DNA from 3 places in the Alkalibacterium psychrotolerans genome. Region 2 is predicted to be linked to each of the others. Evidence: riboswitches for the same ligand, from Rfam matches in the RefSeq annotation. Region 2 holds a riboswitch; each other region holds the start of a gene.
The links. Region 2 has a riboswitch for thiamine pyrophosphate ahead of thiM (hydroxyethylthiazole kinase). Riboswitches for the same ligand answer to the same signal wherever they lie in the genome.

Region 1: another riboswitch for thiamine pyrophosphate. It lies ahead of thiT (energy-coupled thiamine transporter ThiT); the one in region 2 lies ahead of thiM (hydroxyethylthiazole kinase).
Region 3: another riboswitch for thiamine pyrophosphate. It lies ahead of ACYVLS_RS01565 (YkoF family thiamine/hydroxymethylpyrimidine-binding protein); the one in region 2 lies ahead of thiM (hydroxyethylthiazole kinase).

What each region holds. Positions count from the first base shown of each region.
Region 1 is NZ_BAAGPH010000001.1:13,068-19,118, reverse strand. Features, by position in the region: gene cls (cardiolipin synthase) at 1-856, opposite strand, end outside; gene ACYVLS_RS00080 (PLDc N-terminal domain-containing protein) at 793-1,029, opposite strand; gene cls (cardiolipin synthase) at 1,216-2,670, opposite strand; gene thiT (energy-coupled thiamine transporter ThiT) at 2,757-3,323, opposite strand; TPP riboswitch at 3,410-3,516, opposite strand; gene ACYVLS_RS00065 (ribonuclease J) at 3,520-5,223, opposite strand; gene ACYVLS_RS00060 (biotin--[acetyl-CoA-carboxylase] ligase) at 5,396-6,051, shown strand, end outside.
Region 2 is NZ_BAAGPH010000047.1:47,425-53,475, forward strand. Features, by position in the region: gene ACYVLS_RS08755 (insulinase family protein) at 1-2,145, shown strand, start outside; TPP riboswitch at 2,675-2,772, shown strand; gene thiM (hydroxyethylthiazole kinase) at 2,849-3,685, shown strand; gene ACYVLS_RS08765 (MTH1187 family thiamine-binding protein) at 3,687-3,995, shown strand; gene ACYVLS_RS08770 (thiamine phosphate synthase) at 3,988-4,692, shown strand; gene ACYVLS_RS08775 (hypothetical protein) at 5,012-6,051, shown strand, end outside.
Region 3 is NZ_BAAGPH010000006.1:81,715-87,765, forward strand. Features, by position in the region: gene ACYVLS_RS01545 (glycerate kinase family protein) at 1-67, shown strand, start outside; gene ACYVLS_RS01550 (mechanosensitive ion channel family protein) at 721-1,599, shown strand; gene ACYVLS_RS01555 (AAC(3) family N-acetyltransferase) at 1,684-2,490, shown strand; gene ACYVLS_RS01560 (GNAT family N-acetyltransferase) at 2,517-3,041, shown strand; TPP riboswitch at 3,133-3,237, shown strand; gene ACYVLS_RS01565 (YkoF family thiamine/hydroxymethylpyrimidine-binding protein) at 3,280-3,909, shown strand; gene ACYVLS_RS01570 (ECF transporter S component) at 3,906-4,493, shown strand; gene ACYVLS_RS01575 (ABC transporter ATP-binding protein) at 4,543-5,952, shown strand; gene ACYVLS_RS01580 (energy-coupling factor transporter transmembrane component T family protein) at 5,937-6,051, shown strand, end outside.

The sequences.
Region 1 (6,051 bases), on a different contig from region 2:
GGATAAAATACGGGGTCTGAATATAGATTGATTTTTTCGCCATACTGATCATTTTGATAAAGCCTTTTTTTATCGCCTCAGAAGTATCGTCCGGTCCGCTGGACACGATTTGAATATGACTTTCTCCTATTCCTGAACTATCCGGGAAATAGCTGTCAGAATAAGCCAGTGTGTGGTAACTGACTGCGGCATTCCAGTCCATGAAAAAGCGACTCTGCAATGTTTTTACTGCATTTCCTTCGATTCTAAGATGGGTGTCTCTCCAGTATCCCATATTCTCATACAGCCCCAGATAATCATCACCTATATTAAATCCACCAGTATACCCAATCTTGCCGTCCAGTACAGCAATTTTACGGTGCATTCTAAAGTTAGTCCTGAAGTTGACTGGAATCAGTCCAGAAGCAAAAAACGGCTCAGCCACTCCTCCCAGACTTTGCAGACGATCAATAAAACCTTTTCTCATAGCTCTTGCTCCGGCAGGTTCGTATAGCAGTTTAACTTTAACGCCCTGTGCAGCTCTTTCTTCTAAAGCCTGCAGAACCTTAATGCCGACATCATCCATTCGAAAGATGAAATAAATCATGTGAATATGATGCTTTGCTGCTCTGATATCTCTAATCAGCTGGTTCATTTTATCTTCACCGTCATCAATAATCGAGAGGTTGTTTCCTTTGGTCAATGGAGCCTGATTGCTTTCCATTAGCAGACTAATTAGATCATATGGCTTTCCTTGATTTACAGTCTCCGGCACAGAAAGACTCTCTGTTTTTATCAGCTTTTTCTGTTTTGCTACAAGTTGTGATGAGCCCGTGTCTTCCAGAATTTTCTGATCAAAAATAGAGATGCGAGACAATTTTCTTCCAAAGAACAGAATGCAACTATTCCGAATCCGGGAAACAATATCAGCGCAAGCAGCCAAGCCCAGCTTGCAGCCGTATCGCGCCTGTCTTCACTGAATACTATGTAATATGCCAGCCCTGTGTTGAGTATTACGATTCCGATTACGATAGCCAAAACTATTCTCATGCGCTTCTCCTTTTTAGGTTGTTTTATTTAAACCGATTGATAAAGAAAAATCGGTGAGTTTTCAGCTTTTTTCACACTTCATGTGGTAAGACCAAGTTTTCCGACAAACAACTATGTAAGAAGAAATGGACGACTGCCGATGCCTAAGCACCCCGTCGTCCACCTGCCGCAAACTATTCGACTTTCTTATAGAATTGGAGAAAAGAGTCGACTGAACTGCTGCTTGAATATTTCCCATTTAGAATAATCCGCAATCATTTCTTTTGTCAGACTGTAAGAATCGTGCAAATCTTTCTTAAATAATTCCACTTGTTTCTTAGCCAGATAACGGTCATAAATAAAGGCGTTTACTTCAAAATTAAGTTTGAAACTTCGAATATCAAAGTTAGCTGTTCCTATGGATACGATTTCTCCATCTATTACGATAGCTTTTGAATGCAGGAAGCCTTTGTCATAAATATAAACCTCTGCACCACTTCTAATCAGTTCTTCTGCGTAACTAAGCGTGGCTCGGTAGATAAAGGGATGATCCGGTTTATTGGGAATCATGACCTTTACATCAATACCTGATAAAATAGCTACCTTGATTGTTTCCATTAAGGCTTCGTCTGGAATAAAGTAGGGTGTCTGAATTAACACAGTCTCCTTGGCCATACTAATCATCTTGATAAAGCCCTTTTTGATGGCGTGTACTTCATCATCTGGACCACTGGACACTATCTGCATATCCGTTGATCCTTTTAATGAAGAAAACGGGAAGTATGATTCTTTGTATTCAACGGTTCTGTCTTTGGCAGAAGCATTCCAGTCCATCAAGAAACGTGTTTGAAGAGACAGAACCCCATTTCCTTCAATTCTCAAATGCGTATCTCTCCAGTAGCCCATGTCTTCATACAAGCCTAAGTAGTCATCGCCAACGTTGAATCCGCCAGTATAGCCAACGGTTCCATCAATGACGACAATTTTCCGGTGATTTCGATAATTGAGGCGTAAGTTAATCAGGAAAAAACGAGACCCGAAAAACGGCTCCGCTTCTCCACCACAAGTCCTTAGTCGATCAAAGAAATGTTTGCCCAGTACTCTAGCTCCAACCGGATCGTACAGGACTTTTACTTCAACCCCCTGTTTCGCTCTTTCTTCGAGCGCATTCAATAACCTCAGACCGATGTCATCGCCTCTGAAAATATAGTACGTGACGTGAATATGGTGCTCCGCTTTCTCTATATCCCTAATCAATCTTTCAAATTTGTCTTCTCCGTCCGAGATGATCTCCACTTTGTTGCCTTTTGTCAAGACGGCATCATTACTCTCCAGGAATAAACGAACCATTTCAAACGTCTTGTCCTGGTAAGCTGACTCTGGGACATCAAGGTTTTCGGATTCTATCAGTTTTTTCTGAGACTCGACTAACTGCGGCAAGCCAATTTTTTCCTGACTCTGAAGATCAAAAATTGATTCACGAGAAATTTTTCTGCCTAAGAACAGATAAATGATAAAGCCAAATACTGGCAGCATGGTGATGACCAGTAACCAGGCCCAGATGGCCGCTATGTCTCTTTCCTTTTCTCTAAACACAGTGAAGACGGCTAATGCCGAGTTTAAGAAAATAAACCCCCAGAATAGTGAACTTAAAATTGACATGACTACCTTCCTTACCCCATCGAGGATTATTTCTTTAAGTTTACATTAGCTTTTGTCAATCTGTCCACTAAGTTTAATCAAAACAGCTATTTAGTTTTAGGGATAAAGACAAGCGGTGAACGTTTGTAGAGCATAAGGAGAACAATTATTGTCACAATTGCTGTCGAAACCATGCTCAAGCCGTTCATCACCAGTGAAAAAGCAAAGGCATTAAATCCCCAGAGTGCATAGTCACCCCAGAATATCCAGCCGGCAATAAAATGCCAGAAATACCGGCCCAGTGCACCCGCGAATACTGCAAGAATCAAATAAACAGATACTTTTCTGCTAGCATTCGACTGAATGTTACTGATAATTTCTTTCGAATAAAATCCGGCCAGTCCAATACTCGCATACGTAATTGTGTATTCGATAATAACCTGATAGACATTCAGCATATACACTGATCCGGTTACAAAATGCAGTGCTCCCCATAAAAAGCCGGCAAATATGCCAGGTTTCAAGCCGCGTCTGATAGCGTAAAAGGTCAAGGGTATCATACCGAGTGACACACTGTAGGATGATCCAATTCCTGAGGGTATCCATGATAGAACCATTGCCAAAGCAGCAAATAATGTTCCCTCTAAATATATTCTCAATTGCTTATTTTGCATAAAAAAACTCCTCCTCTAGTTTTCAACTGAACTAGGGAGGAGTGTGAAAGACATACTGAGAGCAGGCTAAAAAGCCTTGCATTATTGTCTAAAATTAAGTACTCTTCCTACGCACGCATGAACGTACAGGTTCAAAGGGTCTGAACTTCAAGTTCACTCTCAGCCAATCACATTGACTCCCCTAGTACAGTATCTGTTAACAATAATACCATGAAATTTTATTTTTAAAACGTCTATTTTGATTGACTTCCATGATAACTGGTAGAATAATCGGTCGTCTCTTCGTTTTTCTGAATAAATGAGTATTCAAGCCTTCCCGTATATCCTGTTTGATAGATCCCCAATCAAAGTCATTGTGTTTCAAATTCTTCTTCACAATGTTTCTGACAATATCTGTCGACTCATTAATAAGATCCTGGCTTTCTTTAACGAAGACAAAACCACGAGTAACGATATGCGGATCAGAAACAATTTTCTGTTTCTTTCTATCGATTGTTACAACAGCTACAAAAATACCGTCTTCTGATAGAAGTCGTCTGTCTCTCAAAACGATGTTTCCAATATCTCCAATACCAATGCCATCAATTAAAGTATTATCAGCTGGAACTTGACCGCTTTGTTTCATTTTACCTTTTGAATAACTCACAACATCTCCATTACTTAAAATAAAGATATTTGGGTAAGGAATGCCGGTCTCATTAGCCAAAGCAGCATGAGCGGCCAGCATACGGTATTCTCCCTGAATTGGTATGAAATAAGTCGGTTTCAACAGATTGATTAATAGCTGCAGATCGTTCGGTGTGGCGTGGCCGGAGGCTTTTAGATTGCCGGATAGTTTTATAACTGTTGCCCCAGCTCTATAAATTAAATTCTCCGTTTCAGCTACCATAACTTCCATTGCTGTCGAAGGGCTTGTTGCTATGAAGACAAGGTCGCCATCTTTTATATTAACCTGATCATGGTTTTGAGTGGCCATTCTGTTCAGCGTCTTAATTGGTTCACCAGCTGAACCCGTTTCTAAAATAAGAATTTCATTATCGTCATACTTCTCAATTGTATCAACGGGAACAATCAAATTGTCATCCGGCAAAGTCAGCTTATCCAGTTCCATTGCAGTAGTCAGAATATCTTCCAGATTTTTACCTGTAATGAAGACCTTTCTACCTGACCGGTGTGCAGCATTTAAGACTTGCTGAATTCTTAAAATGTTGCTGGCAACTGCAGCGACGATGATGCGACTGCTCGTTTCCTGGAAAATATCGAGCACTTCTTCCTGTACTTTCTTTTCCGAAACGTTTTCAGCGATACTTTCAGCTTCTCCTGAATCACTTAAAACAGCTAAGACGCCCTCTTTACCTAAATCGGCGAGCTGAGACAAGTCAGTATGATACATATCCTGAGCACTTTGATCAAACTTAAAGTTCCCTGTGTACACGATGTTACCTTCCGATGTGTGCACGGCTATTCCCATGGAGTCCGGGATTGTATGGGTTGTACGGAAAAACTTGACGGATGTCCCATTAAAGTCAATTTCAGTGTGTTCATCTATAACATGAAAATCTTCAAATGAAGGATTGAAACTTGATTTTTCCACAAAAAGCTTGGCCAATGCTATCGTTAGTTCCGAACCAAATACTGGCACCTGGAATGTATCCAAGAAGTATGGCAGCGCGCCAATGGCATCTTCGTGTCCGTGTGTTAGAAATACACCGGCTATTCTGTCTTTATTTTCCTCCAGATATGTGAAATCTGGTATAACTGCATCGATTCCAAACAGTTCATCCTCTGGATAAATCAGCCCGCAGTCCAAAACGAATATATCGTCACCAGATTCTATGACATATAAGTTTTTTCCGTTCTCTCTTACTCCTCCAAGAGGAATAATCTTAATATTACTCACTATTTTTCCACCTCTAATACGCTTTTTTAAAGCATTTTATTTATAGTATTTTTCACCTATGTAACTATCCGTTCATTAGTTTACTTCATTTAGTATAGCACAGATATAGGCAAATGCCTACTTATCCGGTATACTGGCTCTAGCTGAACTTATATATCTGGAGGTTACTGTGTTGTCCCAAACTAAACTATTGGAAATGATAAAACTGAATAATTCAACCCCTTACCCCATTAGCAACTTTGCTGATGAACTGTCGCTTTCAACGTCGGACATTTGCGAAATGCTTCATGAACTCATTGATTTAGGCTACCCGCTGGAGGTTACTGAATCCACTGTCGCCTTATCTACTCCCATGATTAGTCAGTCCATAGTAAAGGCAAAGCTTAAAGAACGAAATTTTTTATATACGACGCTCTTTTACCCTCGTATTGAATCAACCAATACTGAAGCCCTCAAAAATCTATCAGAACTTTCAGATCGGACGGTTCTATTAACTGATTACCAATATAAAGGTAAAGGCCGATTAGGTCGAGAATGGCAATCTCCTATCGGTTCTGCAGTGACATTGTCTTTAGTTCTAAAACCTGACATGTCTGGTGAGCAGACTGTTCTCTTTACTCAATTAGCAGCGGCGGCTCTCGTACAGGCACTAGCTCCCTATGTTTCTGCTCAAATCAAATGGCCAAATGATGTTATTGTGGACGGTAAGAAACTCGCAGGCATATTGACCGAAACCTCTTACTGTGGCTCAGATTTAGAGGGGGTTGTAGTAGGGGTCGGTATTAATACCTCTTTAGCTGCAGATGACATAAACCCTGCGCTCTCTGA
Region 2 (6,051 bases):
GTAAATGTTCCGACGCCGAAAGAGAAGCGTCTGGAAGCGACCTATTCCATTACAGACGGCGACAACCCTGAAGGCAAAGACTATCTGGCTTTAGGCTGGCACGTTCTTGAGCCGTCAGATACTCTCGATAGCTACGGGATGAAAGTTCTGGATGAAATTCTGTTTGGGCATAACCAGGCCCCCCTTCAAAAAGCACTCCTGGACGCGGAAATTGGCGGCGATATTGAAAGTGACGTAGCGGATATCGGTTACCCGACTGCCTTTGTCATTACGGCAAAGTATGCGGATTCCAAAAACATGGACCGCTTTACTGAAGTGGTCGAAGAGACCTTGAAAGACATCGTTAAAAACAGTTTGAATAAAGACTTGATTCATGCGGCACTAAACAAAATTACTTTCCAGACAAAAGAAGCGGTCATTTCTGAAGACAACCCAAGAGGGGTTATCTATGCCATTAATGCTTTGAGTACATGGCTCTATGACCAGGCACCTTATGACCGTCTACAGTTTTCGACTTATCTGAACGAACTAGCTGAAAAAGCAGAAGACGGCTACTTTGAGGACCTGATTGAGCGCAAACTGTTGAATAACCCGCTGCGTGTTGACATTGCACTTAAAGCCGAACCAGGTAAAAATGACAAACTCGAAGCCCAGACGCATGAAAAACTGCAGGCATACAAGGCGCAGTTAAGTGATGACGAATTGTCCGAGATTGTTGATAAAACACAGGCATTAATTGTCCGTCAAGAAACGCCAGACAAGGCAGAAGATTTGAAAAAAATACCTATGTTGACTCGGGAAGATATGACAACTGATGAACCGGACTATCCACTTGAAGTGTCAGACTTCTTTGAGGGCACATCCTTTTATTATTCTGAACAGTTTACATCAGGTATTGACTATGTCAGCTTATACATCGACATCAGCGACTTTTCAGCAGATGACTATGAAACACTAAGTTTACTGAGCGACTTGCTGGGTGAGCTGGATACAGAGAACTATGATGCGACCTCACTGCAAACTGAATTGGACACGCACACTGGAGGCATTAACGGGACGGTAACCATTTTTGAAGACAAGGAAGGCCATTTGAAACCTTACTTTGCATTGTTTGGAAAAGCGCTCAGTCAGTCTCTGCCAAAACTGGCTGAATTAATGAAGGAAGTCATGACGACAACCCAATTTACCGATCAAACGGAAATCTATAAGCTGGTTCAAAGCTATATCAGTGATTTCGAAAATCGCATCAATTTCAGAGCTCATGTGATTGCAGCCAACCGTGCGCTCAGTCAAGTGAAGCCTTTGTCCAAACTAGGCGAAAAACTGAATGGCATTGACCAGTTCAACTATTTAAAAGACGTTCGTGATGAGATTAAAGGAGACGCTGAATCAGCACTAAGTACTGACTTGGCCGATATTTTGACCAGACTGTTGTCTAAACGCCGATTTAATGTGCTTTATGTTGGTGACCGAAAGCAAAGCGAGCAGGTCAAAGCGGTATTTAAAGACGCCTTTTCTGACCTGCCTGATACAGACTTAGGTGATCCGGCCCAGTTTGAAGCAGGGCAGAGACAGAATGAAGCCTTTGTCACAGCGCAAGACGTGAACTATGTCGGCCTCGCCGCCAATGCCCGTGGAAAACTGGATTACACTGGCGAAACGCAAGTCCTGTCGACCGCCTTCAAGTTTGACTATCTGTGGAACAATATTCGTGTGAAAGGGGGCGCATACGGCTCGCTGTATCTGCACAGACGCAACGGCAATGTTGCCTTGGCTTCCTACCGCGATCCGAATATAACGAAGACACTGGATACGTACAAGGCTTTACCGGCCTTCGTCAAAGAACTTGAGTTGAGCGAATCCGAACTCTTGAAGTATATTATCGGAACACTGAGTCCTTTAGAGCAGCCGAAATCAGCCCAAAACCGAGGCATGACGGCATTCTCCCGCTACCAGCGCGGCATTTCAAAAGAAGATTTGGTTCAACTGAAAACTGAAATTCTGGAAAGTGAGTCAGACGCCTTGTCTGCACTGCATGAAGCTTACGCCGAGTTGATCAAAGACAGCACCGTTTCTGTCATTGGTAATAAAGCTCAGATAGAAAAGGAAAAAGACTTGTTCGACGTAGTCTACGAACTGTATTAAGCAATAAGGAAGATGTCCGCTACTGTAGCGGGCATCTTTTTTCATTTTTTAAAGGACAAAAAAGCTGGTTGGTGGCTAATTGAGTGTGTTGCCCGGTGACTCAAGCCGTACAGCAAAGTGAATAAGGGGGGAACGACTCGTTGACCCTATACTTGACAACTGGATAGAGTCGGGTTCGGGGGCAAAGGTGATTAGACCCGTTACTGAAGCAGCTGATTCGGTTGAGTTCAGGGGGAAAGAGGCTTTGACCCGTATCTCAAAAAAAATCGGTCAGCCAGTACGGGGCAAACGAGCGTTGACCTGTAACCGAAAAACAAGCGTTCACTGAGTTCCGGGTCTAAAGTCGTTTGACCGGCAACTGAAGAAAAGCAGCGAGCCGAGTCCATGCACAAAAACGATTTTAAAGATTATAAGGTAAGAAAACGGCACGTTTTCTCTCGACTATCGTTTTGTCAGAATCTTAACTTATGGTAAACTGGACATGGAAAAGGAATTCAGTGCTTTTTACACATAACAGTTGAATAGCTTCGATATATTGAAGGGGGACTCCTTGGAGTTGAGAAGGTTAAACCTGACCCTTTGAACCTGTTAGTTCAGACTAGCGTAGGGATCAATATGAGCCATTATTGACTTTCCGGTGCTTGTCTACTTCACAGTAGCTGAGCCCTTTTTTATTACAAAAAAAGAGAGGATCGATTCATTCATGACTAAAGATTCACTAATCAAAGACATGACCAAAACCGTTCAGACAGTGAAGGACACCAACCCGATGGCCGGTTCCATCACTAATTCTGTCACCATTAACTTTGTGGCCAACACACAAATTGCTACAGGCGGATCAGCTGCGATGGTCTATTTGCCGGATGAAGGGGAGTTTCTCGCGAAAGCCGGCGGTGCGACTTATATCAATATGGGCACACTGATGCCGATTTACGAAGAAACCCTGCCCCAAACCGTCAAGGCGCTGAAAAATGCTCACAAGCCTTGGGTGCTGGACCCAGTCGCTATCGGCATTGGTCAGCTCCGGACAGATATGCTGAAACTGTTTAAAGACTACAAACCAACGATTATCAAAGGAAACGCCTCTGAAGTCATTGCTTTAGCCGGCCTTTGGGAACTGGAAGGCGGGAGCGGTGAATCTCAAGTTCGCGGCGTCGATTCGACCAATCAGGTAGAGGAAGCGAAAGCTGCAGCTGTCTCACTGGCTCAATGGACCGGGGGTGCTGTCATTGTTTCCGGAGAAGTCGACTTTGTAACCGACGGAACACTTATGGCTGAAAGTACCGGTGGCTCTCATTTCCTCGGGAAGATTACCGGTGGCGGCTGTGCACTAGGAGGCGCCGCTGCGGTCTACTTGACCAGTGCCAGCCCCTTTGTCGCTGCTTTAACAGCTGTCCAGGCCTTTAACGTCAGCGGCCAGCGGGCAGAAGACACAGTGGATGCGCCAGCCAGCTTTCAGACTGCATTTTTAGACGAACTGTATAAAGCTACACCCGAAGACATTGCCACAAATCCATTTGAAGTGAAAGGAGTCGATTAATATGAACACACTTGTAGCTGTTGCTATTGCACCTGTCGGATCAGAAGATGAACTGGCTGATCAGGTTGCAGAAATTGTCAAAGTCATTCGTGAGTCCGGCCTGCCTAACCGCACCACATCCATGTTTACAGAAATTGAAGGGCCATGGGATGAGGTCATGAAAGTTGTCAAAGAAGCCACGCAGGTTCTGACGGATAAAGGCATTCGCACAGAAGTCGTTTTGAAAGCCGATATTCGTCCAGGCCACGAGAATACTCTCCATTCAAAAGTGGACAAAATTAATGACCGTTTAGGTGAGCCCGATGCCTAGGGAGTCAAAAGTGGACGTGTCTGCTTACTTTGTCGTTGGTCCTGAAAATACCAACGGCAGAGAGGTCGCGCCTATTATTAAAGAGGTGGTGGAGGCTGGTTTTACCTGCATCCAGATTCGCTCGAAAGTGGCATCTGCCAGAGAACTGATTCAACTCACTAAAGAAGCCGCTGATGTAATAGAAGAAAGTGGCCGCGGAGATGAAGTGACCTTACTGGTGGATGACCGGCTCGACGTGGTCCTGGCTGCTAGAGAACAAGGCATCAAAGTCGATGGCATTCATGTCGGTCAGTCGGATATACCGGTAGATGTCTGCCGGAAGTATTTAGGCGAAGATGCCGTAATTGGCCTTTCAACGCGTACGGAACAATTGTTCGACTATGTAAAAAGTGAGAACACGGACATAATTGACTACTTCGGTGGAGGGCCGCTGCATGAAACAGAAACGAAACCCGACTGCGGGGCCACAGCTTCCGGACAGGTCATTACGCGTTCGTATGACGAGATAGCCGAACTGGCAAAAATCAGCCCCATTCCTGTGGTGATTGGCGGTGGCGTGAAGCTGCATCACATTCCCCAGCTGGCGCAGACCGGCATAGACGGCTTTTTCGTTGTCTCAGCCTTATCCCAGGCGGACAATCCAAAAGACGAAGCTGAGCAATTTATTTCGTCCTGGAAAAGTAATCAGCCAGCTTAACTAAATAAATTAGTGGAAAAGTGGCGTTCAGCTTCTGATGGGAGTGCTGAACTTCACTTTTTTGTGTTGACGTAAAGTTCAGTCTTCATTCACTAAGATAAACTAAAGAATTTTCCGAAAAAATGTAGTTCAGCTCACTACTCGACGCTTTCGATTATTAAAAGGAAGTTTTGGCCGGCCAAAACTATCTAAACAGCCCTTTATTTGACCGTCTTTTCAAAAAACATTGTGTAAAACTCACAATTCGTTATACTAAAGAGGTGCCTAATTTTAGATAAGTCTGGAACAGGTAAATTTGTCAACAGAAAAGGAAGATTCAATGTCACCCATTAGAAAACGTATCAGTTCGTATATCGGACTGTTTATCACTGCACTGATTGTCTTTTACATAACGACACCCGCATTAAATATCCATTCTCAGCAGTTCAGATTTTTGCTTTTAATGTTGTCTATCATCGTTATTTCGATTGAAGTCAGCATCGATCAGATCGGCGTCAAAAACAAACTAATCAAGTATGGCCTGCTTGCCTTACCGATTGTCCTTGTTCTTGTCATTGGCATCGGGAATCTGGTCAATGGTGTAATTTTCCGTTCGACTGATTATGCCGAGCTTATCGAGGTAGAGGAAAAAAGTTTTGAGACGAATTTTCCAAGCATGGATGAATCCTCTATTCCTATGATGGACAGAGATACTGCACAGCGCCTGGGAGACCGCCGCATCGGTTCCATGAGTGAGTTGGTATCCCAATTTGTACCAGCAGAGACCTATACACAAATTAATATCGATAATAATCCGTACCGCGTCACCCCTCTGCAGTACGCCAGTTTTGTTCGCTGGTTTAATAACCGAAGCGAAGGAATCCCCAACTACCTGAAAGTGGACATGGTTTCCGGGGCTGTTGAAGTGGGGGACTTGGAAGAAAACATTAAATATTCTGACTCAGAAGTCTTAAACCGAAACGTCAAACGTCATTTGCGTTTCAGATACCCGACCACACTGTTTGAAAATCCGTCATTTGAAGTCGATGACGACGGGCACCCTTACTACATTGCCACCACGTATGAGAATGCCTTCTGGTTCAGACAGCTTGAACCGACCGGTCTGATTATTCTGGACGCCGTAACAGGTGAAACAGAAGACTATGATTTGGGCAATATGCCATCATGGGTGGACCGGGTTTACTCAGCAAATCTCATTTTGGAACAGCTCAATTACCGTGGACAGTACAGCGACGGCTTCCTGAACTCTGTGTTTGCCAAAAGAGGTGTCACCCGAACAACTGACGGATATAACTATATTCCAATGAATGATGATGTCTACCTCTATACCGGCGTGACATCCATCAACCGAGATGCATC
Region 3 (6,051 bases), on a different contig from region 2:
TAATGGTCCTATCCTTCTTGAGAGAGCAGTCAAGCGGGCTTTTCACTTGATTGAATCAAATAGGTAGATAAAAATCTACAGATTTTTATCTCTCATCATGAAATCAATTATCTTAGCTAGCCAACTGAGAGAGTCGTGGAAGAGCGAGTTGACCATCCTGGCGCCCAGCTATCTAACTGAGAGAGCATGGGAAGAGCGAGTTGTCCATCCTGGCGTCCAGCTATCTAACTGAGAGAGCATGGGAAGAGCGAGTTGTCCATCCTGGCGTCCAGCTATCTAACTGAGAGAGCATGGGAAGAGTGAGTTGACCATCCTGACGTGTAGCTAGCCAACTGAGAGAGTCGTGGAAGAGCGAGTTGCCCATCCTGGCGCCCAGCTAGCCAACTGAGAGAGCATGGGAAGAGCGAGTTGTCCATCCTGGCGTCCAGCTATCTAACTGAGAGAGCATGGGAAGAGCGAGTTGCCCATCCTGGCGCCCAGCTATCTAACTGAGAGAGCATGGGAAGAGTGAGTTGACCATCCTGACGTCTAACTAGCCAACTGAGAGAGTCGTGGAAGAGCGAGTTGTCCATCCTGACGTCCAGACATCCAACCAGCCGAATGCTTCTCCCAGAACACAGGTGTCGAGTGCAAATTCTCAAAAAAGAATACGCTTAATGATAAACTGAGAGAAATAGAGCATTATCCAGTATGTCATAAACGTTAAGGACGTGAATACACTTGCAGACGATACGAACATACGCAGAGGCTTATCCAATTATTGCTAACATCATTATTTTTGCTTTAGTATCAGTGGTTCTGCTTATACTGAGACGCTTTTTGATGAACCGTATGTACAACCGGCTGAAAAACACGAGTAACTGGTATGTGACGCGCAAGGTAGCCAAGTGGATAAATAACCTCATGCTGGCCATACTCTTTCTCTACATATTTGGAAGTAACCTGACTGGCTTTACAACAGCCATTGGGTTGGCGGGTGCCGGGGTTACCTATGCTTTGAGAGAAGTCATCGTCAGCTTTGCCGGCTGGTTTGCCATTTTATTTGGAGACTTTTTCAACACAGGCGACCGAGTGCTCCTAGGAAGCACCAAAGGAGACGTCATCGATATTGGCGTGCTGCGGACGACTTTGATGGAAATGGAAGAATGGGTGGATGGTGACCAGTACACCGGCAGAATTGTCCGTGTGGCGAATAGCTCCATTTTTACGGCTCCTGTATACAATTACACCGCTGATTTTCAGTTTCTATGGGATGAAATCCATATTCCCCTTCGGTTCAACAGTGACATTGACTATGCAAGGGCCATGCTTTTGGAGGTAGCTGATGAGGTCATTGGAACGTATCATGAACAGTCTGAAAGAGAATGGACAGAGATGAAACGTCGATTTAGAATAGAGAATGCTTCACTGAAACCCCAGGTGTTTGTCTCATTTGATGACAACTGGGTTAAAGTCAGCCTCAGGTATGTTGTAGGTACTAGAGAACGCCGTAAAATCAGAGACGAGCTCTTCCGAATGATATTGAAACGAATTAAAGCATCTGAAAATAAACTTCAGCTGGCCTCTGAGACCATTGAAATCGTTCCATCAGAAGATTAAAATAAAGAAGAGAAAAAGCCTGGATCATTGCTTTTGATGCAGGCTTTTTACATAAATAGTAAATAAAATAAGGAAGTGAACGTTTTGGGAGAAGACCTGATAAAACGAACCCGCTATCCAAACACTGTGCAGTCGATTGCAAAAGAGTTGAAGGAGCTGGGCTTAAAGAAAGATGCTATTGTTCTGGTGCATAGCTCTTTATCAAAAGTCGGCTGGGTTAACGGTGGTGCAGCCGCATTTATAGATGCATTGATGACCGTGATTGATCCGGAAGTCGGCACTTTAATTATGCCAGCACAGCCGGGAGACTGGAGCGAGCCGTCTAACTGGCAGAACCCACCCGTTCCGGAAAGCTGGTGGGAGACTATTCGGGAAACAATGCCTGCTTTTGATCCGGATAAAACACCTTGTCCGTCGATGGGAGTAGTGGCTGACTTGTTCCGAACCTATCCGAATGTGAAGAGAAGCAGTCATCCAGCGGTATCCTTCTGTGCCTGGGGAAAAGAGGCGGAAGAACTGACAGCAGACCACAGCCTCAACTTTGGCTTGGGAGAGCAGTCTCCTCTGAAAAAGCTTTACGATAAAGATGCCCTGGTTTTAGCTGTTGGAACGGATTATGATACGTCGACGGCGATGCACCTGGGAGAATACCGCGCCCCTAACCCGGCCCTAACTGAAGAAGGGGCTCCGATTCTGGACAACGGTAGACGAGTATGGCAAACCTATACTGATATTGAGTTGAACGAAGATCAGTTCATTTCAGTTGGTAAACAACTGGAAGACAAAGGGTTAGTCACTCAAGGTCAGATAGGGAATGCCCAGACCAAATTATACAGACTAAGAGGCGCAGTAGATCAATCAGAACTGTATTTTACTGAATTCAGAAATTAGACTAAATAATAAAAGAGGAAGAAAAAATGCAGATAAGATTTGAAAGAGTCGGACTGAACGAGCTGGAGACACTTCAGTCAATTAGCATTGAAACATTCAAGGACACATTCGAGAAAGATAATACTGAACAGGATATGGCTGATTACTTGTCTACTGCCTGTAGTAAAGAAAAGTTGAAAGCGGAACTTGAAAACGATAACGCCTTTTTCTATTTTCTATACTTTGAAGATGAGCTGGCTGGCTATATGAAGCTTAATCTTAAAGAAGCGCAGACAGAGAATATTGCCCCGGCTGGCTTGGAAATCGAGCGGATTTATATTCGAAAAGACTATAAGCGTAAAGGCTTGGGATCAATAATGCTAGATAAGGCTTTCGAAATGGCTGAAAAGCAAGACTGCACAAGTGTCTGGTTGGGTGTGTGGGAGCATAATGAACCGGCGAAAGCTTTTTATAGAACAAAAGGATTCGAGAAAGTCGGAACGCACTCTTTTTACATGGGAGAAGATAAGCAGCTGGACTGGATTATGCAGGTAAAGCTGTTAGAAAAGTAAGCAATTGTTGGTAAAATGCTTTGAATAGTTAAAAATGTATTGTAATCATTCCTGTGACTTGGTATAGTAACTATGGAATAAAAAATTAAATACGGAAGATCCTGGGAGTCTCGAATTGGAGGCTGAGAGTGATGTATATCAGACCAGTAACCTGATCAGCGTAATGGCTGCGTAGGAAGTATCTTATATATTATGGCTCTTTCCTATGGATTTTTTTCGTTTGGAGGAGTATTTTTTTATGTCAAAAAACTATGTCAACTACGGAAGTTGTGCAGCTGGAAAGCCTGGTTCCACTATGGAAACCACTGGCGCACGGTTTAACTTATCACCAATGAGTGATGATTTTTTCTCAATTATTTTGGGGGCAATCAAGCAAGTCGATTTATCGAAAGTATGGGCGGAGACTGATCATATTTCTACCGTTTACCGGGGAAAAGAAGAAGCTGTCTTTGATGCACTGAAAGCGGCGTATCTCTATGCCTATAAAGAAGGCGTGCATATGACGCTGGAGGCTACTGTTTCAAAAGGCTGTCCTGGTGATTCAGACAGTGATTACACACTGGAAATGGATAACCCACGCGTCAACAATGAAGAAACAAAAGCTATCGACTTCCCGGTTATCGGAAAATTTGCCTTATATCCAATGGGCTCGGACAATTACATGGGCACCATTGCAAAAGTGGTCAACGAAGGTATTGACCGCGGTGTGGTGACCGGATCTGGTCATTACGGCACTAATCTGGGCGGCAGCTCACAGGAAGTCTTCGACTATTTAGAATATGTCTCCAACACTGTAGGTAAAGAAGTCAGTCACTACGTCAGCCAGTTCACTCTGCACTGCAATGTACCAGAAGGAGATGTCCAATGAACAGAAAACCATTAAGTCTCAGAGACTATTTACTCATGTCACTGATTGCCGTTGTTTTTGGGATTGTCTTTTTAATGGCTGTATATGCAGGAACGGCTTTGACTGCTGTACTGACACCGATGGGACTCGGCATACTCGGCTATGAACCTTTTTATGGTATCTGGTACTCGGCAGCCCTCGTCACTACCTACATGATTAGAAAACCGGTAGTCGGTGTTGTCACTGAAGTGGCCACTGCACTCGTGCAGATTCTTTTAGGGAATATGTTCGGAGCCATCGTACTGATTTCCGCTTTTATTCAGGGGATGGGCGTCGAGCTGGCCTTCTTTGCTACTCGGTATGAAAAATATACCTATAAAGTATCGATGCTGGCTGCCGTGATTACCACACTATTCTCCTTTGTCTGGACAGGTTACAGGGACAACTACCTGGCTATGAACGGGGGTATCGTCCTGGCGATTTTCGTCATCCGTCTGTCGAGCGCCTTGTTCTTCACCGGTTTCGTGGCGAAATGGTTGTGCGACAAGCTGGATGAAGCCGGCGTATTGAATCACAACCTGAAAGCCAGTGAAGCCGTTGAGTGAAACGGTTCTGTCAATTGAAAATTTGACATTTGAAATAGAAGGAAAAAAGTTGATTGACCAAGTCAGTCTTGATATTCAAGCGGGTGAGACCGTCCTTCTCTGCGGGAGAAGTGGCAGTGGGAAGAGCACCCTGGCTAATTTGATAAACGGCTATTATCCTGAGTACGGTGGAAAACAGTCTGTTGGCCGACTTGCCATAAAAGATCAGGATATAAGCGGGCAGTCGGTAGTGGAGCGCTCAGACAAAGTGCAGACGATTTTCCAGAATGCGCGGCTGTCATTTTCCATGCGAACGTTGAGAGAGGAAATGGTCTTCTGCCTGGAAAATACCCGGACACCTCTATCAGAAATTAACGGCATCATCGAGGAGAAAGCAGCTGCCTTTCAACTGACTGATTTGCTGGACCGATCTTTTGACGACTTGTCTGGAGGGGAACTGCAGAAAGCAGCTTTTGTCTGTGCCTCGCTGACCGATGTGCCGCTCTTTATCATGGATGAACCCTTTGCCAATATGGATGAAGACACGATGCAGACTTATACTAGCTATATCAAAGAGCTGACTGCCAATGGGAAAGCTGTTCTGATTATCGACCATCACGTCAAAAGGTGGATGGGTGTAGACCGCTGGCTTCTGATGGCTGGCAATCAGCAGCTCACGGATTTGTCTGAGCTGACCAATCAGCAGGATAAAATTAGTCGATTGATAGAAGAAGGAATCTGGCTGGATGAGCTAGAATTAAACAGAAATCCAGTTCAATCGGATGAGTCTATATTAGAACTGGACGGTGTATCCGTTTTTTATGAAGAAACCGTCCGCCGTTCATTCTTCAAAAAAGAAACCACGGTTCATACACTGATAGAGGACGCCAGCTTTGAACTGAAAAAAGGGTCACTTGCTGCCTTGATTGGCCCAAGTGGTGTCGGTAAATCGTCATTATTCAAGGCGATTTTAAAAGCGTCCCCTTACAAGGGAGACATTCGACTTAATCAAGATGATACAAAGAAGCTTAAGCCTAAAGACCTCTATGCTCAAGTGGGCCTAGTGTTCCAGGATCCATCTCTGCAGTTTGTCAAAACAACCCTCTTAGAGGAGATGGCAGTCAGTCTGCGAGCTTGGGAGACGGTTGCGGAAAGCCAGGTTGAACCGGAAGCGAGAGCGATTTTGGCTAAACATGGCTTCGAACAGAAAGAACAGCAGTCACCCTGGGTTATCAGTCAAGGTCAGCAGCGCCGTCTGGCGGTCATCTGCATGACTGTCGGCAAGCAGCAGCTACTCTTAGTTGATGAGCCGACTTACGGACAGGATGCGACCAATGCCAAACTGATTATGGATAAACTCAGTGAACTGTGTCAGGCAGGGATGACTTGCCTGTTTACCAGTCACGACCGTCATCTGGTTGACGCTTATGCTGATCAAATTTTTGAAATCAAAGAGAAGAAGGTGTGGAAGCAAAGATGATTGATTCAATCAACCCGACCGCAAAAACAGTCGGAATTCTTTTAGGCAGTATCGCTTTAGGGCTTACTTTTGAGTGGCGAGTCAATCTGGCTGTTTCAT